One region of the Planifilum fimeticola genome, then DNA from elsewhere that is predicted to be linked to it. Evidence: predicted binding sites of a transcription regulator. Region 1 holds the regulator's gene; the other holds the start of a gene.
The links. Region 1 encodes Rex, which represses fermentation and respiration genes when NADH is low (regulators of the CRP and FNR family bind a similar motif). Its sites were predicted from a motif close to TTGTGAAATATTTCACAA; they were not measured.
Positions count from the first base shown of each region.

Region 2: a site for Rex is predicted at 12,112-12,129, ahead of CLV97_RS06865 (cytochrome c oxidase subunit 2A). Genes of this name have one in related genera too.

Region 1 covers NZ_PVNE01000022.1:9,456-24,056, reverse strand. Annotated here, with positions in the region: gene CLV97_RS12840 (molybdopterin-binding protein) at 1-433, shown strand, start outside; gene CLV97_RS12835 (redox-sensing transcriptional repressor Rex) at 607-1,290, shown strand; gene tatC (twin-arginine translocase subunit TatC) at 1,410-2,165, shown strand; gene groES (co-chaperone GroES) at 2,414-2,701, shown strand; gene groL (chaperonin GroEL) at 2,753-4,372, shown strand; gene CLV97_RS12815 (ABC transporter ATP-binding protein) at 4,756-5,700, shown strand; gene CLV97_RS12810 (ABC transporter permease subunit) at 5,693-6,928, shown strand; gene CLV97_RS12805 (GntR family transcriptional regulator) at 7,046-7,504, shown strand; gene CLV97_RS12800 (ABC transporter ATP-binding protein) at 7,458-8,372, shown strand; gene CLV97_RS12795 (ABC transporter permease subunit) at 8,353-9,399, shown strand; gene CLV97_RS12790 (alpha amylase N-terminal ig-like domain-containing protein) at 9,692-13,468, opposite strand; gene CLV97_RS18400 (sporulation protein YjcZ) at 13,817-13,927, opposite strand; gene CLV97_RS12780 (M28 family peptidase) at 14,228-14,601, shown strand, end outside.
Region 2 covers NZ_PVNE01000008.1:80,604-95,204, reverse strand. Annotated here, with positions in the region: gene CLV97_RS06935 (anti-sigma factor family protein) at 1-133, shown strand, start outside; gene holA (DNA polymerase III subunit delta) at 130-1,176, shown strand; gene CLV97_RS06925 (MBL fold metallo-hydrolase) at 1,230-2,243, opposite strand; gene CLV97_RS06920 (2-thiouracil desulfurase family protein) at 2,380-2,874, shown strand; gene CLV97_RS06915 (CcdC family protein) at 2,925-3,434, opposite strand; gene CLV97_RS06910 (nitroreductase family protein) at 3,686-4,291, opposite strand; T-box leader at 4,487-4,719, shown strand; gene trpS (tryptophan--tRNA ligase) at 4,775-5,764, shown strand; gene CLV97_RS06900 (PaaI family thioesterase) at 5,810-6,268, shown strand; gene rpsT (30S ribosomal protein S20) at 6,455-6,721, opposite strand; gene gpr (GPR endopeptidase) at 6,873-8,003, shown strand; gene spoIIP (stage II sporulation protein P) at 8,100-9,272, shown strand; gene CLV97_RS06880 (DUF3679 domain-containing protein) at 9,311-9,670, shown strand; gene CLV97_RS06875 (Crp/Fnr family transcriptional regulator) at 9,813-10,535, opposite strand; gene CLV97_RS06870 (radical SAM/SPASM domain-containing protein) at 10,737-11,900, opposite strand; gene CLV97_RS06865 (cytochrome c oxidase subunit 2A) at 12,151-12,345, shown strand; gene CLV97_RS06860 (cytochrome c oxidase subunit II) at 12,361-12,828, shown strand; gene CLV97_RS06855 (b(o/a)3-type cytochrome-c oxidase subunit 1) at 12,865-14,535, shown strand.

The DNA.
Region 1 (14,601 bases):
CGGACGGATCCGGGACCGCTTCGGCCCGGTCGTCCGGGAAAAGGTGGAGAAGTACGGGTCGACGGTGGTGGGGCAGACCTTCGCCACCGACGACAAGGAGATGATCCGGGATCAGATCCGGGCCTTCGTGGATCAGGGGGTGGACATGGTCCTGGTGACCAGCGGGATGTCCGTCGATCCCGATGACCGGACCCCGGGGGCGATCGCTTCCCTGGGAGCGGAGATCATCACCTATGGTACGCCGATTCTGCCCGGCACGATGCTGATGATCGCCTACTACCGGGGGATTCCCGTTTTGGGGCTGCCGGGTTGCGTCCTCCACGATCCCGTCACCTCCTTCGACCATTTCCTTCCCCGCATTCTGGCCGGGGAAAAAATCACCCGGGAAGACGTGGTCACCCAGGGGCACGGCGGATTGCTCCACTCCTGCTGAACCGCCCGGGTCCTCAACTTGTCGGAAACTGGGATTTCATTGTAAGATGAATTTGTGAAGAGAATAACAGATGGAAGGACAATCCGAACGCAACCGATGAAGCGCTAGAGGTTGGCGGACATCTTGAATATAAAATCAAGCGGTCGAAGGGACCGTCGACATGGAGGCATGCGATGGAAGATCAAAAAATCCCTCAAGTCACCGCCAAACGATTGCCGTTGTATTATCGGTATCTGGAGAAATTGCACGCGATCGGAAAAAAGCGCGTTTCCTCCGCCCAGCTCAGCGAAGCCCTGCAGATCGATCCGGCCACCATTCGCCGCGACTTCTCCTATCTGGGCGAGTTGGGCAAGAAAGGTTATGGATATAATGTCAATTACCTGCTTCAGTTCCTGCGCGATTTTCTGCGACAGGACGAAGTGACCAACGTGGTGTTGGTGGGCGTCGGCAACCTGGGAACGGCCCTGCTGCGCTACAACTTTTACCGCAGTCACAATACGAAGATCGTCGCCGGTTTTGACAACGACCCGGCGAAAATCGGCACCGAGGTGGACGGAATTCCGGTCCTGTCCATGGACCGCTTCAAAGAAGTGACGGAATTGCACAACGTGGAAGTGGCCATTTTGACCGTGCCGGCCAGCGTCGCTCAGGCGACGGCCCAGCAGATCGTCGAGGCGGGCATCCGGGGGATTCTCAACTTCACACCGGCGCGGTTGAACGTGCCGCCCAGGGTCCGGATTCACCACATCGACTTGACCACGGAGCTGCAGACGCTGATCTATTTCCTGAAGAAGTTTCCGGATGAGGAAACGGAAGCGGAAACCGCGAAGGAAATGGACGAGGCGCATAAAAGTTAGACGCCCTTCTGCGGAAGGGATCACTTTCCGGCCGGGACCGGATCGTCCGGCCTGTTTTCATGGCGGCACCCGCCCGGCGGGTGCCGCATCTGTGAAATTGTCATGAGGGTGGTTGCGCCATGGAAGACAAGACTCAACCCGTGACCGAACACCTCGGCGAGTTGCGCCGGCGGCTGATTTGGGTGATCGTCGTCTTTGTTCTCGGACTGGTGGTCGGCTTTGTCTTTGCCGCCGATTTCGTCCATTGGCTGAAACAGCAAATGCCGGCGAACGTGACGATGCACGTGTTCTCTCCGGCGGAGCCCCTCCGCGTCTACATGATGTTCGCCTTCGTCATTTCGGCGGTCATCACCCTGCCCGTCGCCTTCTACCAGTTGTGGGCCTTCGTCAAACCGGGCTTGACGAAAACCGAACAGAGAATCACCCTCACGTACATTCCCTTTGCGGTGATCTTGTTTTGCCTGGGTCTCCTTTTTGGTTTCTACGTGATCTTTCCCTACCTCATCCGCTTCATGACGGGGCTGTCGGCCGCACTGGGCACCACGGAAACCTTCGGGATATACCGGTACTTCGGCTTCATGTTCAACATCGTGTTTCCGTTGGGCCTTTTCTTCGAGCTGCCCTTGGTGATCCTGTTTTTGACCCGTCTGCGGATACTCCGGCCGGATCTGCTCCGCAGGGGCCGCCGGGCGGCCTATCTGGGCATGGTGATTCTTGCAGCCGTCATCACGCCCCCGGACCTGGTCTCCAACATTCTGGTATCCATTCCCCTCATTCTCCTGTACGAGATCAGCCTGTTTCTATGCACCTGGCTCTACCGGCGGATCCAAAAGGAAGATGAAGCGAGGGAGAAGACCTGGTTGGAAGAATCGTAAGATGAGGACCTTCTGCTTGGAAACTACGTCGGAAGTTTATCTCCCCCGGATTCGGGAGATAATGCTCTTGCACCTTTCTATCGATGCACTGCGCCGATCGGCGATCCGGAAAAAAATTGACCTCGGGGCTTGCAAATTGGGAGGCACATGCATATTATTATAATTGGTGTTAGCACTCATCGGCGATGAGTGCTAACAAATCGTTATGCAAGACAATTCTACCTCGTGTTGGAAAAGGAGGGTCTCCTGTGTCGATCAAGCCGTTGGGTGACCGTATCGTGCTGGAAGCGATCGAGAAGGAAGAAAAGACCGCGAGCGGAATCGTCCTTCCGGATACGGCGAAGGAAAAGCCGCAGGAAGGTCGCGTGATCGCCGTGGGTTCCGGCCGTTGGGAAAACGGACAAAAAATCGAATTGGAAGTGAAGGTGGGCGATCGCGTCATCTTTTCCAAATATGCAGGCACCGAAGTGAAGGTAGGCGACAAGGAATACCTCATCCTGCGTGAAAGTGACGTGTTGGCGATCGTCGAGCAGTGATGCCTGCAGATCCGTTAACCAATAACCCTACATAAGAAAGGGGAAGAGGAAATGGCGAAGGACATCAAGTTCAGCGAAGAAGCACGTCGTTCGATGCTGCGCGGCGTAGACGCTTTGGCCGATGCCGTGAAAGTGACCTTGGGTCCGAAGGGCCGCAACGTAGTTCTGGAAAAGAAATTCGGTTCTCCCTTGATTACCAATGACGGCGTGACCATTGCCAAGGAAATCGAGCTGGAAGATCCCTTTGAAAACATGGGTGCCCAGCTGGTAAAAGAAGTGGCCACCAAGACCAACGATGTGGCCGGGGACGGAACCACGACCGCTACCGTGTTGGCCCAGGCCATCATCCGCGAAGGTTTGAAAAACGTGGCCGCCGGCGCCAACCCGATGGTGCTGCGCAAGGGAATTGAAAAGGCGGTGAACGCGGCCGTCGATGAAATCAAGAAAATCGCCAAGCCGATCGAGGGCAAAGACTCTATCGCTCAGGTGGCGGCCATCTCCGCGAACGATGAGGAAATCGGCAAATTGATCGCCGAAGCGATGGAAAAGGTGGGCAACGACGGCGTCATCACCGTTGAGGAATCCAAAGGGTTCACCACCGAGCTGGAAGTGGTCGAAGGGATGCAGTTCGACCGCGGCTACATCTCCCCCTACATGATCACCGATTCCGACAAGATGGAAGCGGTGCTGGAAGAACCCTACATCCTGATCACCGATAAAAAGCTCAGCAACATCCAGGAAATCCTGCCGATCCTCGAAAAAGTGGTGCAACAGGGCAAACCGCTCCTGATCATCGCCGAAGACATGGAAGGGGAAGCCCTGGCCACGCTGGTGGTCAACAAGCTGAAGGGCACCTTCACCTCCGTCGCCGTGAAGGCTCCGGGCTTTGGCGATCGCCGCAAAGCCATGTTGCAGGACATCGCCATCCTCACCGGCGGTCAAGTGATCACCGAAGAGCTGGGTCTGGACCTCAAAACCACCGGTCTCGATGCCTTGGGCCGTGCCCGTCAGGTCCGCGTGCGCAAAGAGGAAACGATCATCGTGGACGGCTACGGCGACAAAGGAGACATCGAAGCCCGCATCAACCAAATCCGTCAGCAGCTTGAAGAAACCACGTCCGAATTCGACAAGGAGAAGCTGCAAGAGCGCTTGGCGAAACTGGCCGGCGGCGTAGCGGTCATCAAAGTGGGCGCTGCGACCGAAACCGAGCTGAAGGAGAAGAAACTCCGCATCGAAGACGCCCTCAACTCCACCCGGGCTGCGGTGGAAGAAGGGATCGTCTCCGGTGGCGGCACCGCCCTCGTCAACGTGATCCGCGCGGTGGAAGCGGTCGAAGCGACCGGCGACGAAAAGACGGGTGTGAACATCATCAAGCGCGCGCTGGAAGAGCCGGTGCGTCAAATCGCCTTCAACGCCGGACAGGAAGGCTCCGTGATCGTGGAGCGCCTGAAGAAGGAAGAAGTGGGCATCGGCTTCAACGCCCTCACCGGCGAGTGGGTCGACATGATCAAGGCGGGTATCGTCGATCCGGCGAAAGTGACCCGTTCCGCCCTGCAAAACGCGGCCTCCGTTGCGGCGATGTTCCTGACCACGGAAGCGGTCGTCGCCGACAAACCGGAGGAAGAGAAGAACAACAACCCCGGCATGGGCGGCGGCATGGACATGATGTAATTCCGCCCTTCCATCGGCATATCGGCACCTCCAACCCTTCCCCCCGCATTTTTGCGGGGGGTTTTTCTTTGCATTGGTTTTACCTGGATGTGCGGGATTCCGCCTTCAAAACGCGATTCATCCGGAAGAGGCTTGACGGAAACGTCGGGGACCGATATATTTTAAGTGTACTATATTAAATAGTACACATAATACAAACCATACACAAGGATCGGCGGGGGGCCGAGACGGAGCAGCAGGTGGTGGTCACCACCGGTGCGGCCGGGGCCCACGTTACCTTCAGGACCGATCCGGAAATCTTTACGGAAACGACCGCAAATGGGGACGCGCAAATTTCCGGAGAGGCATGACAGAAAACATCGCGGGGTTCGGAGGTGCATTTTGTGGCGGTATTGACGGTGGAGAACGTGTCCAAGGTCATCGGTTCCCGTCTGGTGGTGTCAAACCTCAACATGTCGGTGAGGAAAGGGGAAGTGTACGGGTTTTTGGGGCCGAACGGTGCGGGCAAGACGACGACGATCCGCATGATTGTCGGCCTGGCGAAGCCGAGCGGAGGGAGGATTCGCATCAAGGGTTGTGACGTTCAGAAGGAGCGCGCCGAGGCCCTTCGTCACGTGGGGGCGATCGTGGAAAACCCGGAGACCTACTCTTACCTGACCGGGAGACAAAACCTGATTCACTACGCGCGTTTGGCGGGGATCGACCGGCGGAGAATGCGGCAGCGGATCGAGGAGCTCACGGAGCTGGTCGGACTGGAAGGACGGATCGACGACAAGGTGAAAACCTATTCCCTCGGCATGCGGCAACGGCTCGGTCTGGCCCAGGCGCTGATCGGCGATCCCGGCCTGCTGGTTCTCGACGAACCGACCAACGGCCTCGATCCCGCCGGCATGCGCGAATTTCGCAGCCTCGTGCGAAAGATCGCTTCGACCGGTGTCGCCGTGTTCGTTTCCAGCCACCTGCTGAGCGAAATCCAGCAGATGTGCGACCGGGTGGCCATCATCAAGGATGGTCGGATCGTGACGGAGCAATCCGTCACCGAGCTTCTCAAAAGCGGCGATTCGGCGGTTTCGATCCGTGTGGGCCGTCCGGAAACGGCGAAGGATCTCCTTGAGCAAAGGGGATGGCGCGTCGAAACGATCGGCGAACGGTCGGTCCGCGCCGCCGTTGCCGAAAGTCAGGTACCGGAGCTGATCCGCCTGCTGGTGTTGAACGGAGTGGACATTTATGCGGTGGAGCCGTCCCGGGAGTCCCTGGAGGAGTTTTACATGGAGCTGACCGGAGGAGCGGAGCAGGAGGAGAAAAAGGGGGTGCAGGCCGGTGCGTGAGCTGGGGCGGGTCATTGCCAACGAATGGATGAAATTGATGCGTCGCCGACGTCTGTGGATCACCGTCCTGCTGGCGGTGCTGGTGGTGTGCGGGTTGAGCGCCCTTTCCTATCAGAGACATTTGGACATGATGAGATGGGATTCTCCGGAGGGATTGAAGCGACAGATCGAACAGGCCGAACAGGAATTGAAGAGCATGGAGGAGCAGGTGAAAAGTCCCGACTCCGCCCGGGAGGGAGAAGATCCGGAGGAACGGATCGAAAGTATCAAACAGTCGATCGCCGATATGAAGCAGCGGCTTAAGGAAGAACAGCGGTTGGCATCCGATGATTGGCGATCCGTCGTGGAGGATCGGATCGCCCAGACGGAACGCGAAGTGGAGGATGCGGCACGGAGTGAAAACAAAGTGGGGGAGGCGATGGGACAGGGACGACTAATGGAACTGAAGTACCATCTGGAAAACGGCGTCCCTCCCATTCCTCATTGGAAAAGGACAGCATATCAGGAAATGGATGATTTGATCCACTTCACTTCCCGGGTCTTCCTGCCGCTGCTGGTCGTGATCCTTGTCGCAGATATCGTTTCCGGCGAGACCACCGCCGGGACGATCAGGCTCCTGCTGATCCGTCCCGTTTCCCGGGCGAAAATCCTGTTCGGAAAATGGCTGGTCAGCATTTTCGCCACTCTTCTGCTGACGCTCATCGTCTTTGCGCTGATGTTCGGGGTGAACGCCGCCTTGTACGGCATAGACGGCTGGGATCAGCCGCAGATCGTAAACGTCATTTACACCTTTGAAAAAGTTGATTCGCCGGATCCCATGACGCAGTCGCACACGGTGAGCATCCCCCATTATGGCCGAGCGGCGATCGTGCCCATGTCCGTGTACATCTTGAGCGGTTGCCTGCTTCTCTCCCTGGCGATGATGTCGGTGGCGACACTGGCCTTTCTCTGCTCCGTCCTGTTCCGGTCGTCGATGATCAGCACCGCTGTCGCCTTCGCCGTGATCATCGTCGGCGAGATCCTGTTCCAAGCGGTGGAGAGCGGAAAGCTTTTCTGGCTGTTTACCGCTCACCTCAACCTGCTGAACAACTGGACGGGCGGCCTGTCCGCGCATCTGAAGGCCGATCTGTCCCTCACCACCGGATTGATCGTGTTGGGATGCTGGGCGCTCCTCGCGCTGATCCCCGCCTTTTTGACCTTTACGCGAAGAGATGTGTTGAATCACTGACGGGATCTTTCGGTGCAGGCAGAACCGCCGGAGGGGGTGTGTCTCCGAGAACCTTTGCCGAGAGATCGCATCTCCTCCGGCATCCTCGCCGGAAGTGCCGGTTAAGGAAGATGGGCAATGGAGGTGAGCTTCTTGTGGTTTGACGTGGATCCGCGGTCCGACGTGCCGATTTATCAGCAGCTGGTGGACGGAGTGAAGGAGGCGGTGGCACGGGGGATTCTCGCTCCGGGGGATAAGCTTCCGTCGGTCCGGGATCTGGCCGGTCGCATCGCCATCAACCCCAACACGATCGCCAAGGCGTACCAAGAGATGGAACGGGAGGGGATCATCGAAACCCTCCGCGGCAGGGGAACCTTTGTCGCTGAGGTTCGGACCCGGGGCATCGACCGGGAGGAGAAGATGGGAAGAATGAGGGAGATGTTGGAGAAGGTGCTGGTGGAGGCCTACTACCTGCAGATGGAAGAGGATGAAGTGTTGGCGATGGCGGAGGAGATCATCCGTCAGTGGTACCGGGAGAGGAGGAGATCGGATGAGCCGGTGGGCGATCGAGACGCGCGGGCTGACCAAGATCTTTGACGGAGTCACCGCGTTGGACGGGTTGGATTTGACTGTGCCGGAAGGAGCCGTGTTCGGCTTGGTAGGTCCCAACGGGGCTGGGAAGACGACGCTGATCCGCACGCTGATGGGCATCCTGCGGCCGACGGCGGGAACGGCCCGCATCCTGGGAAGAGACTGTTTCGAGGAAAGCGGAGAGGTCCGCCAGCAGGTGGGCTACGTGCCGGACGCGCCGGTTTTGTACCCGTCTTTCCGCGTGGAGGAGATGCTTCAGTTGTGCTCCCGCCTGTACCGGCACTGGGATTGGGAGCGATGCGAGGCGCTGCTGGAGCGGTTTCAGCTTCCCCGGAACCGGTGGATCCTGTCCCTTTCCAAGGGGATGAAAACGCGGCTTGCCCTGGCCATCGCCCTGTCGGTCCGGCCGCGCCTGTTGATCCTGGACGAGCCGACGGGCGGACTGGACCCGGTTGTGAAGCATCAGATGCTCGGTTTGGTGCTGGAGGAGGTGGCCGAGCACGGGACGACGGTGCTGATCTCCACCCACCAGCTGGGGGATCTGGAGCGGATCGCCGATCACGTGGCCGTGATGATAAAGGGGAGGTGTCTGCTGACCCGCACGGTGGAGGAATTGAGAAAGGAAGCCCGCAAAATCCAGGCGGTCTTTCCGGAAGGGCTGCCGGAAGCGATTCGGAGGATGCCGGAAATCCTCCATTTGGAGAGCCAGGGGAGGGTGTATATGATCACGGTCGGAAACGGGTTCGACACGGTCCTGGAGGCGGTCAAGGCTCACCGGCCGGTCTATATGGAAACGGTGAGCCTCGGCCTGGAGGAGTGGTTCATCCGGACGGTGGAGAAGGAGGGGGAGAAGGATGGGCCGGTTGCTGAATAAGGCGCTTTTGTGGAAGGAATGGCGGCAGAATCGATGGCTGCTGCTTCTTCTCTTGCTGTTCGTCATCTACACCCCGATCATCGATGCAGTGATCTTCTGGGTAGATACGATGATGGGGATGTATAGGGGACTGTATGGCTTGTTTGGTTCTGCAGATCCGTGGTCTTTCAAGGTCACTTCAGCGATCAAGGGTCTGATGGTGGACGAGTCGGATGGATGGGGCATGGGCTTCAATCCGCTGTTCCCATTGGCTCCCGTCGCCGTGGGGTTGTGGGGAGTCCTGTTGATCGCCCGGGAGCGGACGCCCAATACGCTGGAGTTTTTGGCGGCGGCACCGGTCAGCCGGCGGGAGATTGCGGTGACCAAGTTTTTCTTCGGCGCGATGTCCATCATCGGGATGATGACCGTCAATCTGCTGTTCGTCCTGGGGATAATGCTGGTTGCACCAGTGGGATATACCTGGACGGAGGCCCTGTTCTGGTTCGCCTTCTGCGTTTCGTACCTGCTGAGCCTCTTTTCCCTCGGTTTTTTGATTGCCGTCGTCACGGGGAATTGGGTGGCGAACTTGGGAGCGGTCCTTCTCTGTTCCCACCTTCACTGGTTGCTTGCCGATACGATTCGATTTTTCGGATTGCCCATGGGCCTTTCGGATTCCGCTTGGGAGCGGATCCGGAATGGGCTTGAATATATCGATCTTTTCTTCTATCTGTCCAACTATGCCATTGGCCAAGTCCACATGGGTCATGTTGCCGCCCTCTTCACCGCTTTTCTGGTGTTGGGGATGCTCTCCCTCCGGCTGTTTGAAAAAAGTCCGCTGGAGAAAAACGGTCAGGCATTTGTTTTCGGGAGTGCACGCCTCTTTTGGCGTTTCTTCATTCCGTTGATCCCGGCGGCATTGGTCGGCTATGTCTTCAGTTTCAATTGGATCAGCGGGCTACTTTCCGCCGGTTTGGCTTACATGGCGGGGGTCTGGGCGGCGAAATACCTGATGCGTCAGATGGAGGGCAACGTCATCGGTGCCCGATGACGGTCCGTTCCGCTATCTTGCGATCCATTTTCCAACATAAACAAACCGCGATATGGAAATCCCCGGACGCCCACGCCGATGATCCGACGTCCAATGGGAGAAAATGTGGATGGCCGCCGGCGAGGGGAAGGAAGGCATTCCGCATCGCAATCCTGGCAGGGAAGGGTGTTGTCCCGGTGGACGGAGGGGGTGTGCCGCTTCGTTACGCCTCAGACAAAGGGCTCAGCGACACACCCCTCCGGGTGTTTCCGCTTTTTCGGATTTCAGGTGTATGTGCATTCGCTTCCGAACACTATTCCCGGATGACCCGGATGCGCACTTCTCTGGTCAGTTCGGCGACCTGTCCGGGATCGAGGCCGCGTCCGTCGGGGTTGGCGGGGGTGACGCGGACGGCGATCGTATTTTCACCGACGGAGAGGGGGATGGATCGTTCAAAGGGGCCGCCCTCGTGAATCCGTGTCTCCCCGTTGACCGTCAGCTCGGCCTCCCTGTAGGCGTCTCCCCGGAGGAGGATGCTCGCCTGACCGGTCCGGGTGCCGTCCGCAGGTTCGTAGACGTGGAGGGGAATGTCCCGCCAGCGCTTCACTTCGTCGGTAACGAGCATTCGGTCGTCTCCTTCGTTTCTCACGGTGAGGGTCCGGTTGTCCAGTTCCTCGCCGTATTCCCCCTTTTCGACCCGGTCCCAGTTGCCCCGGGCGTATTTGTATTCGACCCGGGTTCCTTCCGTCAATTCCAGCGCCTTTTCCCACGTATGGTTACCCACATAGTCCATCTTCAGCTCCTCGGCGCCGGGGTTCCACTCGGCCTGCGGAAAGGTGCCGGCGAGGTGGACCGGGTGGTCTGTTCCGGTGTATTCGGGCACCTTCACCCGGAAGGTGACCCGCACCGGCGTTTCCTTCGGCGTCACCTGGACCGGATTGCTTTCGCTCCGGTTGAAGGAGGTGTCCACGGCGAGCACCCGGTAGCGGTAGGTGGTTCCGTTTTCCACGGTGGTGTCGGTGTAGGCGGTCTGATCGGCGCCGACTCTCGCGATTCGCTGCCATTCGCCCCTCCTTCCCTCGGTCACCGTCTGACGCTCCACTTCGTAGAAGGCCAGGTCATCGGCCTTTACCGGATCCCACTTCAGCGCCACCTGCCGGGACTGCTGGTGCGGCTGGTGCAGAACGGGGGACGGCGGCGCTTCCCGGTCGTCGGAGGGAACCGCGGTGACGCGCACGACGGGCGTTTCTGTCCACTTTTCCCCCAGGCTGGTGGAGAAGCGGAAGACCACCTCCCAGGTTCCCGGCCGGTCGGGGGTGAAGGTCACCGTGTACTGATCGGCCTTTTTGACGGAGCGGTCAAATTGGGCGTTCTGCCATGTGAATCCGCTGTCCTGTTTGTGTTTGAAGCCCACCTCCGCCAGGACCTGGTGGCTGGGCCGGTCCCGGCCGGTCACCCCTTTGACGGTCACTTGACCGATTGCGGTGATTTCCCTTTCGACGCCGATGACATGATTATCCGCTTTCGGCGTCCGGTTGACCGCCGACTGGATCGGCGCATGGGGAACCGCCGAAACGGCGGCTCCGGACTCGCTCCGGTTGCCGGCGGCATCGACAGCGATGACGCGGTAGTAGTAGCGGCGGCCGTTTTTCACCGCCCGGTCGGTGAAGGAGGCGCCCTTCGATTCCCCCACCTTGACCTCGTATCCTCCGTCGATCGGACTGCGCAGGATCTCATAGCGGGCCGCGCCCCGGACCGGTTGCCAAGTCAGGTGGACCCTTCCGTCCTTGCCCGTGGCCCGGATCCGCTCCACCTCCGGCGGGGGAGTGAGATCCTGCCCCGGCGCGGCGATCAGAATGGCTCCGTCCATCGGCTGCAGCTCGATCCGCAGCTTGCCGTCCTCCACCCGGTATTCCCGGTCGTTCCACACGTCCCGGAACAGGACTCCGTCCCGGACGAAGGATCCGACTTCCACTTCCCGGACGCCCCCCGATTTGCTGATGGCGATCACGGCGGCGCCGTCCGTCACTTTCCGCTTTTCCCCGGTTTCGTAGTTGACGATGTATTCGCTGTTGCCCAGGGCGTCTTTGCCGCCGGTGATTTTGCGGCCGAAGACGTAAGTGTCCCCTTCGGCGAACAGGGTGGTCAGGTCGCCGGTCATCAGTACCGGGTGCTGCTCGCGGATTTTTGCCAGCCGCCGAAAGTGTTCCAGCAGGTCCGTGTCGGGATTGTCCCAGGGATATGTGCGCCGGTTGTCGGGATCGTCAAATCCGGTCAATCCCGCCTCGTCCCCGTAGTAGATGGTCGGCGAGCCCGGATAGGTCATCTGGAGCAGGGCGGTCAGCTTGACCCGCTGACGGGCCAGGCGGTTGGCTTCGGCCACCCGCTCGTCGGACCATCCCTTCTGCTCGGCGGGGGTGAGCGGATGGTCCTTCTCCACATCGCCGTACACCTTCATCATTCGCATCGTGTCGTGGGAGCCCATCAGGTTCATCATCGCGTAAAAGGCTTCCCGGGGGTATGATTCGTAGATATCCATCAGACGGTTATCCAGTTCCGCGGCGTCGATCGGGCGGTGCCGGACATCCGTGTCGTCGAAGGGCTCGTCCAGCATGAACGCGATCACCGCGTTGCGGAATCGGTAGTTCATCGTCGAGTCGAAAGTGTCTCCCAAAAGGTCGTAGGTGGCGTCGTTCCAGTTTTCCGTGATCAGGATCGGTTCGCCGTTGGGCGGGTTCAGGTCCCCCCGCTGATCTCCCTTCAGATGGGCGCGCAGGGCTTGCCAGAAATCGCGGGCCACTTCCGGGGCCACATCCAGCCGCCAACCGCTCGCCCCCGCCCGGATCCAGCGGCGGGTGATGGAATTGTCGTTTCGGATGATGAAGTCGGCGAAACTCTTCACATTCAGCTCGCTTCCCTCCGGCGCCCGGATCACCGGCAGGCTGTCGTATCCCCACCACCCCTCGTAGGAACCGTCGTCATTGATGTGGAACCAGGACTCCCAGGGGGAGGCGTAGTGCTCCTTCCACTTCCCCTCCTTTTTCAGCTTCCAGGCCCACCAGGCGCCGATCTCCTCGGGACGATTCTCGGGGTCGCTCCATTTGCCGTACCGGTCGAAATATTTGCTGTCGTCCCCCACATGGTTGAACACCCCGTCGAGAACGATGTGCATGCCCCGTTTTTTCGCCTCCCGGGCCAGGAGTTCAAATTCTTCCTTCGTCCCGAACATCCGGTCGATCCGCTCGTAGTCCGCCGTGTCGTATTTGTGATTGCTGGTCGCCTCGAAGATGGGGTTGAGATAGAGGGTCTTGACGCCGAGGGATTCCAGATAGTCCAGCTTCTTTCGGATGCCGGCCAGGTCTCCGCCGTAGAAGTCGTTGCTCCAGATACCGTCCCCGTCATAGCCGGGAAGGTCCGACAGATCGGGATTGTCCGGCAGCTGTCCCCACTTTCGGTGTTCGATGGGCGCATCCCCCCGGCTGCCCCGGTCGTCGGCGGCGCGGTTGTTGGAGGGATCGCCGTCGTAAAAGCGGTCCGGGAAAATCTGATAGGTGATTCCCAGCTTGAACCAGTCGGGGGTCCGGAAATCCCGGTCGTAAACCGTCAGCTGAAAGTCGTGCGGATGGCCGTCGGTGGGCTCGCCGATGCCTCCGTCCTGCTCGGGCTGGTCCCCGTAACGGACGATGCGGCTGCCGTCCTGGAGTTCAAAATGGTACCAGAACACCGTGGGCCTGTCCGATGAGACCGTCGTCTCCCAATATTCCAACAGACCGTCCGGGGAGGTGCCGACCGGCGTCATCGGATGGACGGATTGCTTCTTTTTCAAGTCGTCCCACAGAATCAGCTTTACGGACTCCACATCCCCGGCCTTGGTCTGCATCCGGAGACGGACGGATTCCCCGGCCGGAACGGCGCCGAAGGGATGTCGGAAGAGCGGGTCGCGGGTGTCGTGCTTCAGCTCGTTCCAGTGGATATTGTCGTCCAACCCTTCCGCTGCGGCGGTTGGATTTTCCCCGAATGACGGCAGCAGGGTGAAGAGGAGTGCAATCGTTGCCGCGATGGAAATTGCCGATTTTCCTTGGATAAACATTAAAAATACCCCCTTTGAAATGAAATCGGTTGCACAAAACGCGATAAAAAACGACCTCGCTCGGGCGGAATAATTCTGAAAGGTCAAATTTATTTTACTCCAAAAATTCCATCCATGGCAAGGGGGGTAGCCGTTTTCCTCGATGGAAAAGAAGAACATACGCCGAAGGGGGCACCGGTCCCCTTCGGCGAGGTTGTGAAGGGAGTTGCACCGTGTGATAACAAGGGTTTTCGCACAAGAAAATGCGCACGTTTGGAGGAGGGGTGCCGGAACGGCCATTTTATCATGTGATTTTAGATGAACGGGTGCCGCGATCCGTGGACTTCATACAGGTGATGTGTTCGAATCTCAGTAACCGAAACCTACTCCGGCGAAGACAAAGATCGTTGCGATCACCAACAGGAAGATCAACAGCCGACGCAGACCAATGCCGTAACCGCCGTAGCCATAACCGCTCACAAACAACACCTCCTTCGGTTGTGTCATCTTAATCCTATGCAGTGCCGGACGATGGGGTTGGGTGGCTACCCCATGGTCACCAAAAATGGTCAAACGCCTTCAAGGGGGCTGCCGATAGGCGCCGATGGAAAAAGGCAACTTCGTACGGCCGCATGGAGTTGGGTCAATCATCCATCGCAAGCCGCAGGAGGCTACCTCTAACGTTTTATGGGTCGGAGGATCGTTCTATTATTGACAAAGGAAAAAATGATTCCATAGAATTAAATTGGATAAAATTTTTAATCATTCGGAGGGGAACCCATGTTCAGATGTTTTCGGAGGATGGGATCATTGGCCCTGATTGCCTTATTGGCGTTTGCTTCCACAGCGTACGCCGTTCCGTCGGTGCCGGTACATACCCAGGAGTTTACGAAAAAGATCAGTGCGGAGCGCATCTATCAACATATCGCCAAATTGGCCGACAGGGATGATGCGAGGATCGCGGGGTTCGAGGGGGAACACCGTGCGGCCGATTACATTGCCCGGGAATTGGAGAAATACGGATTGAACGTGGAGCGGCAGGTCTTCCCCTTCCTCGCCTTCCAGGACCGCGGTTCTGAAGTGCAGGTCGTCGAGCCGGAGCCGAGAAACCTGGACAGCCAGACCATGACCTATTCTCCGGCCACGCCGGAAGA
Region 2 (14,601 bases), on a different contig from region 1:
AGGAGAAGAAATGGAAACGGAAGAAAAGGAAACGGAGGAAAAGGCAGAGGAAGAAAATCGGGAAGTGCGGATCATCGACGTGGAAGCGAAACGGGAATTGGAAAAGGACCGCAGCCGGGGTGACGGCGGATGATCAACGCTCTGATGCGGGAAGTCGAGGAGGGGATCCTGGCGCCCGTCTATTTGTTGTACGGCCGGGAACCCTTTTTGATGGAAGAGATATGCGGTGCGATCCAGGAGAGGGCTTTGGACGGCGGGGACCCCTCCTTCAACAAAGTGGTCGTGGACTTGGATGAAGTGGCGGTGCAACAGTTGATCCGGGAGGCGGAATCGCCGCCTTTCTTCGGTGAGAGACGGATTGTCATCGGCCGAAACGCGCGGTTTTTGTCGACGGCCAAGGCAAAGCAAAAGGTGGAGCATCGTCCTGAGGAGCTCCTCCGATACGCTCAGGAACCCCTGCCGACGACGGTCGTGGTGTTGCTGGTTCCGGAGGAGAAGCTGGACACCCGGAAAAAGGTCGTCAAGATGTTGGAGAAGGCGGCCCGAACGGTTCGCTGCGACCCGTTGGACGGAAAGGAACTGGAAAAGTGGGTGCTGGACCGCTTTCGGAGGCACGGCGTAAAGGCCCAGCCGGAAGTGGTCCGGCGGCTGATCCGGCAGGTCGGAAGCGATCTGCGCCTCCTTCACAACGAATGCGCCAAACTGGCCGTTTATGCGGGGACCGGCGGAACGGTATCCTCCGAGGATGTGGACCGCATGGTTCCACGGACGCTGGAGGAGGATGTCTTCAAGTTGATGGACCGGGCGGCCGGGCGCAAGGTGGAGGAAGCCTTCTCCATATTGTACGATTTGCTGAATCAACGGGAGGAACCGATACGCATCCTGGCGCTGATGATCCGCCAGTTCCGCATCTTGTTGCAGGTGAAACTGTTGGCCGCCCAGGGAAAATCGGAGCGGGAGATCGCTTCCCTACTGGGTCTTCACCCCTACCCGGTGAAACTGGCCCGCAGACAGGGGAAAGCGTATTCGGAGCGGCAATTGCGTCGGTTGCTCCTATCGGCGATTGAGACGGACCAGGCGATCAAATCGGGAAAAATCGACAAAACCCTCGCCCTGGAGCGCTTTCTGTTCCAACTTGGCCAGGACCATGCGGCGGCGGCCGAAAGGGGGAGGTGAGGAGCCGGGGAGGAAGCGCACCTTCGAAACTCGCCGGCAGTGAAAAGCCCGCTTCATCGCTTTGATGAAACGGGCTTTTCCGTGTTTGAAAGGACCGGGGCCTCGCGCTCCGCCTCCCTTTGGGCACTTTTGTCGTCCGCTCTGCCGAAGCGGAACACGTCCCCCTGTTTCCGGGTGACGATCCGGTCCTCTTCCTTTCCGGCCGCGGCCAGCAGGCGTTTCAGCGGTTCCTTCACCGGTTCCTGGGAAAGGACGAAGGTGTCGTAGTGAATCGGCATCAGCCACCGGGCCCCGGTGTCGAGGAACATCGCCCACGCCTGCTCCGGGGTACAGTGGTTTCGCTGGAAGGAATCCGGAGAGTAGGCGCCGATCGGCATGAAGGCCAGATCGATTTTTCCCCGCCTTCTCAATTTCACAAACTCCGGCGTGTAGGCGGTGTCGCCGGGATAGAACAGGCGGACGCCGTTTTTTTCAATGAGATAGCCGGTATATCCGTAGTCGGTGTTCCAGGGGAACCGGTTCCCCCAGTGGCGGACGGGGACCGCCTGCACCCGGACGCCGAGATCGGTCAGGGTCACGCTTTCTTCCCCGTGAAGTTCCACCACTTCGCCAAAGGGCATATGCCTGAGCAGCCGGGAAGTTTTCTTGGCGGTGATCACCCGCGTCCGCGGTCCGGCCAGTTTTCTGAGGGTGGGCAGATCGAAATGGTCCATGTGCGCGTGGGACAACAGGATCAGGTCGACCCGGTCCAGATCCTCGAGGCGCAGGGCCGGGGCGGTGTGTCTCATCGGACCGATCTGCCACGGGCCCAGTTGCACTCCGATCTTGGGTCCCAGAACCGGATCCGTCAGAATCCTCAAACCGTACAGATTGATCAGCACCGTGGAGTGACCGACCCAGCCGACGGTCACCTCGTCATCCCGCCACTCACGGGGTTTCAGCCGCCGCTCCGGTTCGCCGGGCGACCGTTTCGGAAAGCGGCGGCGCATGCGGAGCCATATCCCGAGGATGAGCAGGATCGGCAGAGCGACCAGAGTGAGCAGTACGGTGAACAAAATCTTCATCATGGTTTCGCTTCGACTCCTACTGTGACATCATTTTCAATATACCCTATCCCGGCTGTGATTTCCTGCCGGAGCGGACGATCGACCGCCGGAATTGTGGTATCCTATCAATAAATGAACAAGGTTGGGGGGAGATCCCATGAAAATCGTCAGCGCCTGTTTTGCCGGAATTCACTGCCGGTACGATCAGCGGCACAACGCCTTGGCGGAAATCCGCCGGCTGGTGCGCGAAGGAAAAGCGATTCCCGTTTGCCCCGAGCAGGCGGGCGGTCTGCCCACCCCGCGCAACCCGGCTGAAATTGTCGGCGGGGACGGCGAGGATGTCCTGGACGGAAAGGCCCGGGTCATCGACAATCAGGGCAACGACGTGACGGAGCAGTTTCTCGCCGGAGCCCGCAAGACCCTCGCCGTCGCCCAAGCCGTGGGGGCGAAGCAGGCGATTTTGAAGGAACGAAGCCCCTCCTGCGGAAGCTGCATGATCTACGACGGCACCTTCAGCGGCGGGAAGAAGCCCGGCGTCGGCGTCACGGCGGCCCTGCTCCGCCGACACGGGATTGAGGTGGTGTCGGAAGAGACGATGGAAGATCGCAGCGCCCAAGAGCCCGGGAAGGACGACGGGCCGGCGAAGGGTTGAAAAACCCGGCTTGAGGAAGCCGGGAATGCTGAACACGAGTTTTTTCGTTGTCATCCCTGTTCCGTGTTGGCGGGCGCGGCAAGGGATTGGCGGAGGCGGCGGTATCGGAGATACATGCCCACCCGCCAGGGCAGGATCATTCCGAAGGCCAGCGTGAAAAACAGGCCGGCCGTCTGGGGAATCGAGATGTATTGTTCCACGTAACCGTGCAGGAGAAGGCGCACCGAAAGCAAGGTCAACAGGATCACGATGAAAGAAAGGGATCGTTTCAAATAGATTTCCCCGTTCACCACTTCAAACCGGGACGTCATGATCAGGGGAGTGGCCAAAAAGACGGCTCCCGCCGCAAAGGCGATCAGTCCCCACCAAACCGGAAAATGGGTGGACGGGTGGAGAAACATCAGAAATCCGGTGCTCATCCCCAAGGGCGGCATGATGATCCCCTTGGGCGTTACCGGCCGTTTTGTCGCTCGAATTCTGAGGAAGATCACCATCAGCGCCATCGTGGCGACACCCAGCGTGAAGGCGATCTGCGGGTGGAGGGCGATTGCATGCGTCATGGACGGATCCTCCAATGCGCGCGGTTTCTGTGGCAAACCCGCTCGGCGTTATTGGGAAATTACCTCTTTATTTTAGCATAATCTTACCCGACATGCCCGTCACGTACAAGTCGGTGAAAGGGACGCGCACCGGCCTTCCCTTATCTTGGCTGCGCGAGCGGCGGAAGATTCATCGTCGAGGGGCTGCATCACCGCGCCGGGCAAAAAAAGAGGGGGACCGGCAGATTCCCCCGCGCATGGGCGCGTCGCCCTTACTCTTTCCCCGCCGGCTTCCGCCCAAACACTCCTTCGTGCACGAAGGAACTCAGCGGCCGGCGCTGGGACGGTTGCTCCCGTTCCTGCAGTCCGTCCGGCAAGGCTTCCCGCGGCCCTTGGTATCCGATGGCGATCAGGGCCTGGATGGCGTACTCGTCCGGAATGCCCAGCGTTTCACGGGCTTTCGCCATATCGAACCCGGTCATCGGGTGGGTGATCAATCCCTTGCGGACGGCCTCCAACGCCAGGAAGCCCCAGGCTGCCCCCGTGTCGAAGGCGTGGGAAAGGTTGTCGCCGCGGTCGGACACCCGTTGGGACAGTATCAGGACGAGAACGGGCGCCTTGCGGCACCAGGCCAGGTTGAACTCGGAAATGAAAGGATAAAACTTCTCCCGGTCCTCGGGCGTGCGGGCGATCACGAACCGCCACGGCTGCAGGTTGAAGGCGGAAGGAGCCCACCGCGCCGCCTCAAAGAGGCTCCAGAGCACATCTTCCGGTACATCCTTGTCCAGAAAGGAACGCGGCGACCAGCGGTTCAGATAGACCGGATCGATATCGTATTCCGCTTGCCGATACAAGGTGGATGTCGGTGCTTTGCTCATGGTTTTTTACCTCTCCTTTCGGTTTGCACAGTTCGATATTATATCACATATTTCATTCCGTTCGATTCAGCCGGACGGAGCGGTGAGCCCGGGACACGGATGCTTTAAAGGGTTCGGTGCACCTTGCCCTTTTTCCATTTTTCAGGTATGATAATGAATATTCCTATGATCGTCATGTCTCATCCTGAAAATACAGGAACCGCGATGAAGAAGAGGAGTAGCGCGGCACGGGTCGTTTCAGAGAGTCGGCGGATGGTGCGAGCCGATCGCCTCCCGCGTGAATGGACTTCGGAGCAGTTCCCCGAAACGGCGCTCCGATGCTGCGCCGGTGTAGGCGGAACCGGTGGCGGACCGTTATTTCCGTAAAAGCGCGTCTCCTTACGGAGTCGAAGTAGGGTGGCACCGCGAGGCGATCCCTCGTCCCTGTCCGGGATGGGGGTTTTTTGTTTAGACAAAGGACTCGGGAGAAAGGAGCGATAAGTGATGAAACGGATTTTGTCGGGCATTCAGCCCACGGGAAATCTTCATCTGGGCAACTATCTGGGTGCCCTCAAGAGATTTGTCCAGCTTCAGCATGAAGCGGATTGCTATTTCTGTGTCGTCGATCTGCACGCGTTGACGGTACCCCACGATCCGGCGGAACTGCGGGAGAAAACCATGGAAGTGGCTACGTTGTATCTGGCGGCTGGGCTGGATCCGGATAAAATGACGATGTTCATTCAATCCCATGTCCGGGCCCATCCGGAAGCGTCTTGGCTGTTGGAATGCGTCGCCCGGGTCGGAGAACTGGACCGGATGATCCAGTTCAAGGAGAAGAGCAAGGGTTCCGACAGCGTGTCCGTCGGCCTATATACCTATCCGGTGTTGATGGCGGCGGATATCCTCCTTTATCAGGCCGATGCGGTGCCCGTGGGCGAAGACCAGAAACAGCACTTGGAATTGTGCCGCGACTTGGCCGAGCGGTTCAACCGGCAATACGGCGACGTGCTCACGGTGCCGGAGCCTTTGATCGGAGAAGTGGGTGCACGGATCATGGGACTGGACAATCCCCGGAAGAAGATGAGCAAATCCGCCGGAAGCCCCGCCAACTTCATCGCCCTTTTGGATGATCCCGACACGATCGTGAAGAAGATCAAGCGGGCGGTGACCGATTCGGAAAATGTGATCCGTTACGATCCGGATGAAAAGCCGGGGATCAGCAACCTGTTGGTCATTTACAGCCTGTTGTCGGGCGAATCCATTCCCTCTTTGGAACAAAAATACCAGGGAGTGGGATACGGTCAGTTTAAGCGGGATCTGGCCGAAGTGGTTGTGGAGCACCTGACCCCGATTCAGGAGCGTTACAGGGAATTGCGGAAGTCGGGAGAGGTGGAGCGCGTGTTGGCGGCCGGAGCGGAACAGGCCAGCCGAGTGGCCGATGAAACGCTGAATAAGATGAAGGAATCGATAGGGCTGCTTCCCCGGCTGGGTTGAGAGGATCCGGCCTGTTTGCCCGAGAACGGAGGGAGGGGGAAAGCGGTGACGAATTCGGCGGATGAACGGCGTTTCCTTCCGCCGGAGCGGGTGGAGCGGTTTCGCCAGGACCCCTTTGCCCGGCGGATGGGTTTCGAGCTCGTCGAAGCCGCTCCGGGTTACGCGCGGGTGGCCGTGGAACTGACGGAGGATCTGTTCAATTTCGCCGGAACGCCCCACGGCGGTTTGCTGTTCAGCCTGGCCGACTATGCCTTCGCCGTGGCCAGCAATTCCCACGGGCGGGTCGCCCTGGCCACCAATGTGTCCATTCAGTTTATGGCGGCGGCCGAAGTGGGGGATCGGTTGTACGCCGAGGCGAAGGAGAGCCATTTGACCCGCCGGGCGGGCTTTTACGACATGACCGTCACGACGGAATCGGGTCGGCTCGTGGCCCGTTGCCTCGGCGTGGTGCATCGGACAAGCCGCTCCCTGGACGGGGATGAGCCGGATCCGAGGGGCGGCTGACAAGGCAAAAGCCCGGAACCTAAAAAGGTTCCGGGCTTTTTCGCGCTTTCGGGGGTTCAGGGGACCCTCAAGGATGCAACTGGAACGAACATCTATCGCGTATGGATCACCGCGGATCACGGAAATTCGTTCGGCAGCCACGATCAAGAGGGATTACCTCGCCCGGCGGCTTCAGGCCGGGGGAATTCAACCCTGAAGAGCGTTCCACTTTTTCATCAGGCGGGATTTTTGACGGGCCGCCTTATTTTTATGGATCAGACCTTTGGTGACGGCTTTGTCCAGTTTTTTGGTCGCTTCGCGGAGCAGGGGAAGGGCTTTTTCCTTGTCCTGCTGTTCAACGGCCACCAAGAACTTCTTCACCGCCGTCCGCATGGCGGATTTTTGGGCAGCCCGGAGGCGGCGCCTCTTTTCGTTCGTTTTGGCCCGCTTCTTCGCCGATTTGATGTTGGGCATTCTTTCACCTCCCGGATCAATAGGTGCGACCTGATTGAGCAACATTCATGATTTTAGCACGGAGGCTGTGAAAAAGCAAGGAACAGGAATAAACTGTCCCGCGGGAGGGCAACAATGGGGAATAATCGGATAAAAGGGGATGAAGTCGGGGATGAACTGGGAGTCGGACGGAAAGCGATCCGCGGAGGGTAGGGGAATCAACACAGGTCCTTTCCAGGTGAGGACGGACCTGGCCCGGGAGGCGCACGATCTCGCCCTCGAGAAGCGGACCGACGGAAGCGCCATACCCGGAGTGCGAATCGAGGAGGATGAGGACGGCGGCATCCGCGTCAGCTGGATCTGGGTGGAAAGCGAAGAAGGGGCCCGGGAACTGGGAAAGAAGCCGGGCACATACTTGACCCTGGAAGTTCCCGGCCTCCGGAGCAAGGACTCCAAATTGCAGCACCGGGTGGCCGCCCGCTTTGCCGAGGAGTTCAGCCGCTTCCTGAAGGAGACGGGCGTGTCCGACGACGCCAAGGTGCTGGTCGTCGGCCTGGGGAACTGGAATGTGACGGCCGACGCCCTGGGGCCCTTTGTCATCAAGCATATCCTGGTGACCCGCCACCTGTTCGAGCTGATGCCGGAACAGGTAGAGGAGGGTTATCGGCCGGTCAGCGCCGTTTCGCCGGGAGTGTTGGGGATCACCGGGATCGAGACGAGTGAAATCGTCCACGGAATCGTGGAGAAGACCCAACCCGACCTGGTCATCGCCATCGATTCCCTGGCTTCCCGCGCCCTGACACGGGTCAACACGACCATCCAGGTGGCGGATTCCGGAATCAACCCCGGAGCGGGGGTGGGCAATCGGAGAAAGGCTCTGACGAAGGAAACCCTGGGGGTTCCGGTGATCGCCGTGGGAGTTCCCACGGTGGTCGATGCGGTCACCATCGTATACGACACGCTCAATCTGGCATTGGCCTATCTGAAGCGGGAGATGGGAAAAGAGAAGACCGGCCATCCGTTGGATCCCGTCAACCTTCCGGATTTGCGCGAGTTGGAGGGGCAAGAGATCACCCCGGAGCTGAGAAGCCGGTTCCTCGGCTTGATCGGGGGGCTCTCGCCCGAGGAGAAGCGGCAGTTGATCCACGAGGTGTTGACGCCCCTGGGGCAGAACCTGATCGTCACCCCCAAGGAGGTGGACGCCTTTGTGACGGACATCGGCAAAGTCGTGGCCGATGGCCTCAATTGCGCCCTGCACGAGGCGGTGACCATGGACAATGTGTCCTCCCACACCGGGGGATGAAGGCGGTCGGCGGAGGAGGTGCGGGAGGTCTCTCGTTCTATGATTCTCTCTCTCCACATATACCTGTGATGAGACAAGCTCACAGGGGGGAGAGGGATGCACCACGGTCAACACCGGTTTGCCGCGCTGAACATGTCGGGTCCCCGCGTTCGACAGATGTTCGTCTTCCTTCTCCTGGGCACGGCGATCATCTTCATTTTCACCGGTTTTTTCGCCATGATCCGGGCGAAGCAAAACTCCCGTTCATCGGATATCGGCCGATTCACCTCCGGGTTGTCCGCCGAGACGATGGTGGAAGTCCTGGCCCGGGAGATTCCCTATCTGAGAAGCAGCGTTCAGATTCCGCAAAAGGAAGGAATGGCATCCCGGTTGACCTTTGAGTTGGCGACCAGCATCGACCCTCGGGATCCCCGGACTTTTCTCGGCCGCGAATTGCCCGGTTTCGCCCTCTTTGACACGGAGATCGTCGTCGCCGGGCAAGGGGTGGATTACACGGATATCCCGGTGGAATCCGCGCCTCCTCCCGATCTGGAGGAAAAATTGGCCAAAGATGCGAAGCCGTCGAAGGATTCCGGAAAGCCGGGTTCCAGGGAGAAGCAAGCGGCCGCCGGGGGAAAGGAGATTACGAAGACCAAGCGGGTGTTCATTTACCACACCCATTCGACCGAGTCGTACCTGCCGGAACTGTCGGGAGAAAACTCCCCCGAGCGGGCCTATGACAACCGAAAAAACATCATGATGGTCGGCAGGCGGCTGGGCGAAGAGCTGGAGAACATGGGCATCGGCGCCGAGGTTTACACGAAGCCTTTTCAGGCGAAGTGGAACCGCCTCTATCAGGCTTCGAGGAAAACGGTGGTCGAGGCCATGAACCAAAACGAAGATTTGAAGTATTTCATCGATGTGCACCGGGACTCCAAGAGGAGAAACAAAACCACTCACCACATCAACGGAAAGCCTTATGCGACGATCGCCTTTGTGGTCGGCACCGCCAACGACAACTGGGAGGAGAACGAAAAATTTGCCCGTAAGGTGCACAACAAATTGGAAGAATTGTATCCGGGGCTGTCCAAGGGGGTGTTCCGCAAGAGTCGGGCCCAGGGAAACGGAGAGTACAACCAATCCCTTTCACCGCGGAGCATTTTGGTGGAGATCGGCGGAGTGGACAACACCTTTGAAGAGGCGTACCGGACGGCGGAAGCCTTGGCCCGGGCCATCGCCGAGATTCATTTTGAGGCGACGCCCGTCGACGCCAAGCCCCAAAATCCCTGACCTCCCCGGTTGCAGATTCTTGAGGCAGGTGGGAAAAAGTGCGTCTTTTTCTGCAAGTGACGGCAATGACGATGATGCTTCTTTTGGGCATCTTTCTGGGAATCGACTCTGCGGAGCGCAACATCCAGAAGATGGAGGGAGCGCAGGGAGCACCCCGGGCGATTCACATCACACCGGAAAACGGGCGGGTGGAAATCGCCGTGCTCGGGGAGGTGTACGATGCCGAACCCTCCGCCGGTTCTCCGGAGCCGGAGCAGGTGAAGGAAGAGGTTCGGGAGGTTGCCGCATCGGGGAAAAATCTGTTGGGCCAGGTGGGCAATCAAGTGGGGCACGGGATTCGCCTCGGCACGCGAAAGGCGCTGGAATTGGTGGTCGGTTGGCTGGAGCCGGGCGAATGATCGAGGGGCTCATACGGCGGCCGGGGATTTTCACCCCGGCCGCGTTGCTTTACAGGCGGGATCAGGATCACAAAGGGAAGATTCGCCCGCCCATCCGCCCGATTTCGCGGGCCATTTGGCGTGCGGGATCGATCCGCCGTTTCTATATCACGCAGACTTCGAGGGGACAATCTTCGCAACGGGCTTCATCTTTCAGCCGCTCCATGTTGTGGATCACCAGGTGGCCGTGGTCGAGGGAGATCACGCGCTCCGATTTCAGCCGGCACAAGACGCGGTTGACGCTTTCACGGGTCGCGCCGATCAGGTGAGCCAGTTCCTGGTTGGTGAGGCGGAGGGAGATTCGGATGCCGCGGTCGGTCGGTTGTCCGTAACTGTTGGCGAGGCGGATCAGAATGGAGCAGAGGGCGCCGGGTTTTCCATAGAGGACGATGTCTCGGAGGATGGTTTGCATGATCCGTTGTTCCAGGGCCATCCATTGCATAAAGGCCAGGGACAGGGAAGGATATTGCACCAGGAGGGCGTCCAGGTCGTTTTTATGGATAACGCCCAACAGGGTGTCCGTAAAGGCGACGGCGCTGTGCCCGTAGGTTTGGACGGTATCGGACAAGACATCGGCAAGTCCGATCAGGTCGCCGCCTCCCTTGAGGCCGAAAGTGATTTCCTGACCGTCGGAGGTGGTCTTCATCGTTTTGACACACCCCTGTTCGATATAGAAAAGAAACTCCGCCGGATCTTCGGCTTGAAAGACCGGCGAGCCGGCCTCAACGGTTTTCCACATCATTTGATCCTTGAGATGCTGGAGCTGATCCGGCGACAAGAAGCGGGTCAACCGGTTTGAACGGAGATTGCAGCAGGATGTCGCCATGATCCATCCTCCTTTTCGGATGGGAACGTTCAATCTTTCACTTATTATTGTAAGGGTTCCGGGAAGGATCGGCGACGAAAAATAGAACGATTATGGAAAGGTTTTGTTAAGATTGTGTGGCATCACGGCAAATGATTTGGGAAAAGGGATCGGCCGCCTCGGAGAAAGCTCCGGGCGGCCGATCTGCCGTTTGGGGGATGTTCAGGAAATTTCTTCGTCGGTCAGGTAGCAGGCGGGATCTTCCGCCCACAGGTCGTGGTGGACGGCCAGGGCGCGTGCCCGGAAATTGCCGTTGCAAATGTCCAGGAAGCGGCACTTGGCGCAGCGCCCTTTTAAGCGGGGTTTGCGGTCCCGCAGGGCGGCGAGGACGGGATGGCTTTCATCGCTCCATATTTCGGAAAACGGCCGTTCGCGCACATTGCCCAGGGCGATCGTGGGCGTGAACTGGTCGGGATGCACGTTGCCCAGCGGATCGATGTTGGCGATGGCGATTCCCGAGCGGTTTCCGCCGTTGTTGCGCAGTTTTTCGAGGATGATCTCCGCCTTTTCGGGATTTTGCCGTTTGACCCGAAGGTAGAGATAGGGCGCGTTGGTGTGGTTGTCCACGGTGAGAATCTCCTTGACGATTCCCCTCCGGGCGAAATCCTCCGCCTTGTCGAAGATGAAATCCAGGATCCTGCGGGTTTCCTCGTGGGATATGTCATATTGGACGCTGGCGCGGCCCGAATAGACGAGGTGATAAAAACAGGCCCGTTGAATCCCTTCCTTTTCCATCAGATCAAAGATGGCGGGAACCTGGTCCGCGTTATGCCGGTTGATCGTGAAGCGCAAACCCACTTTTTGCCCTTGACGCAGGCAATTCCGGATGCCCCGCAGGGCCCCGTCAAAGGCTCCCTTTTTGCCGCGGAACCGATCGTGAATCTCGCCCACGCCGTCGAGGCTGATTCCCACGTAGCCGACCCCGATTTCGCGGATCTGGCGGGCCGCCTCTTCGGTGATCAGGGTACCGTTGGTGGAAAGCGTGACCCGGATTCCCTTGGAAACGGCGTAACGGGCCAGATCCAAAAGGTCGGGTCGGGCGAAGGGTTCGCCTCCCGAAAACAGGATGACCGGTACGCGGGCTTGTGCGAGATCGTCGATGACCCGGATCGCCTCCTCCGTGGAGAGTTCCCCGGCGTATTTCCGGTTTTCCGACTGCGAGTAACAATGCATGCAGCGGAGGTTGCAGGTGCGGGTGACATTCCAGACGACCACGGGTCCCGCTCCCCGGTGCGTGCCCGAGCGGTGTCCGACGGAGCGGCGGGTATAGCGAAGAGCGTCACCGTAGGAAGCAACATCCGTCAACAGATGGGAAACGGCCAACATGTTCTATCCCTCCGAATCATGATTCGTTGCGACTTAATATTGATCTTAACCGTGATTTGAGGCGAAAGGTGTGATAAATGTCACGATTTGCTTTGAAGGGGGCTTTGATGAGGGGAAGACGGATTGTCAATTAGATGTGAAACTCCTTATAAGGCGGGAATTTGGGACCGGAGATGTCCAAAATATGAAGTTTCGGTGAAAGCGGATCTAGTTGTGAAAAAGATCACACTTTCAGGAAAAAGCCGGTGGTATGTTTAAAACAGAATCTCACTGGAGGTGGAAAGCGATGGAAGCGCAGGTTGATCGACGGGAACCGGATCGCAAAGGCTCCCCGAACGAAGAGAACCCCTCCCTGAAAGGCACGCTGACCGGTGTTTTGTTCATCGGTGGATTTATTGCGGTGACGTGGTTTTCGATCTTTTTCCTTTTCCTGAGTCGAAATTGAGAAGGAGGATGAAGGATGCACCTTCACCGATACGAACGGATCTGGCTGATCATCGGCGGAGCCACCCTGGTTTTGTTCCTTTCGATCGTCGGTGTGCAGGCCTTTGCCACGGACGCCCATCCGCCGGGCAGCTTGGTCACGGTGGATCCCAAAACGGTCACCCAGGAGGCGCCCTTTAACAAGCCCTCCCTGACGCAGGTGGGTCCGAAGGAGTACAAGGCCGTCATGGTGGGCCGGATGTTCACCTTCCAGCCTGGAAAAATGGAGATTCCGGCGGGATCCACCGTTCATTTCCAAATCACCTCTCCCGACGTGGTACACGGTTTTGAAATCGCGGGAACCAACGTCAACATGATGGTGATCCCGGGACATATCAACCGGGCCACTTACACCTTCAATCATCCCGGGGAATATCTCATCGTCTGCAACGAGTACTGCGGCACGGGCCATCAGGTGATGGCAGGCAAGATTGTCGTCAAATGATGGAGATCCAACTCTGAAAAAAGGAGTGCGTTTTCTATGGAAAGGGCACAACCGGGAGCGGCGGCATTTCGATTTCAACCGAAGGATTCCCGATTGATTCTCGCGCATATGGCCGTCGCCTTCACCGCCATCTTTCTCGGCGCCATCGCCGGGTTGCTTCAGGGATTGGTCCGGGGCGGCGTCATCGATCTGGGGCCGGTGAATTATTACCAGCTGTTGACCGCCCACGGCGTCTTGATGGCCTTGGTGTTTACCACCTTTTTCATCGTCGGTTTCCTATATTCGGGTCTTGTCCGCACCTGCGGCGGGACGCTGACGGATTTCAGCCGCCGTCTGGGATGGATCGGCTTTTGGCTGATGACGGTGGGTACCGCCATCGCGGCTTTTCTCATCATCGCCAACAAGGCCACCGTTTTGTACACCTTTTACGCACCGATGAAAGCGTCTCCCTTCTTCTACATCGGCCTCGCCCTGGTGGTGGTGGGCAGCTGGCTCGGTGCCTGGGCCGTTTTTGCCCAATATCGCTGGTGGAAGAAGGAGCATCAGGGAAAACTGTCGCCGCTGTTTGCGTTTATGGCGGTGGCGACCATGGGCCTGTGGCTCATCTGCACCATCGGTGTGGCTGCGGAGGTGCTGTTGCAACTCATCCCCTGGTCCTTCGGATGGGTTGATACGATCAATGTGGCGCTGAGCCGCACGCTGTTCTGGTATTTCGGCCACCCCTTGGTCTACTTCTGGCTGATGCCGGCCTATATTGTGTGGTACGTATGCATACCCAAGATCATCGGCGGAAAGATCTTCAGCGATGGTTTAGCCAGACTGGCCTTCATCATGTTCCTTCTCCTGTCGACGCCCGTCGGTTTCCACCATCAATTGATGGAGCCGGGAGTCGCGTCGGGATGGAAGTTTCTCCAGGTGGCGCTGACCTTCTCGGTGGCGATTCCGTCGCTGATGACCGCCTTTGCCGTCCTGGCCACCTTTGAAAGCGCCGGACGGGCCCGCGGCGCCAAAGGGATCTTCGGATGGATCCGCATGCTTCCCTGGAAGGACGTTCGTTTCGTCGCTCCCCTGGTCGGGATGCTGACCTTCATTCCCGGCGGAGCGGGAGGAATCGTCAACACCAGTTACCAGCTCAACCAGGTAGTTCACAACACCCTGTGGGTGACGGGCCACTTCCACCTGACGGTCGGAACGGTTGTGATCCTGACCTTCTTCGGAGTCAGTTACTGGCTGATCCCCGCGTTGACGGGCCGCAAGCTGACCGCCGGACTCAACAAGCTGGGACTGGTCCAAACGGGGCTTTGGGCTCTCGGGATGGTACTCATGTCCGGTGCGATGCACGCGGTCGGCCTTTTGGGCAGCCCGCGCCGTACCGCCTTTACCACCTACGGAGATGATCCGATCGCCCTCGGCTGGCTCACCTATCAACAAGTGATGGCGATCGGTGGCGTATTCCTGTTCATCTCTGCTATGCTTATGGTGTGGATCGTAATCCGTCTGGCTTTCTTCGCACCCCGCACCGAGGAGGGTGTGGACTACCCCATCGGCGAGGTGGCGGAAGAGGCGGCCTCCACACCGGCGATATTGGAACGCTGGCCCCTGTGGGTGACGGTGGCGATCTGCTTGATCCTGGTCGCCTACACCATTCCCATCGCCCACATGATCCAGTATTCGCCTCCCGGATCGCCGCCGTTCCAACCCTATTGATTCGGTCTGTCCGTAAAAACAAACTGGAGGGATTGAATTGAGGAATCGGAGGATTATGCAAAAGGC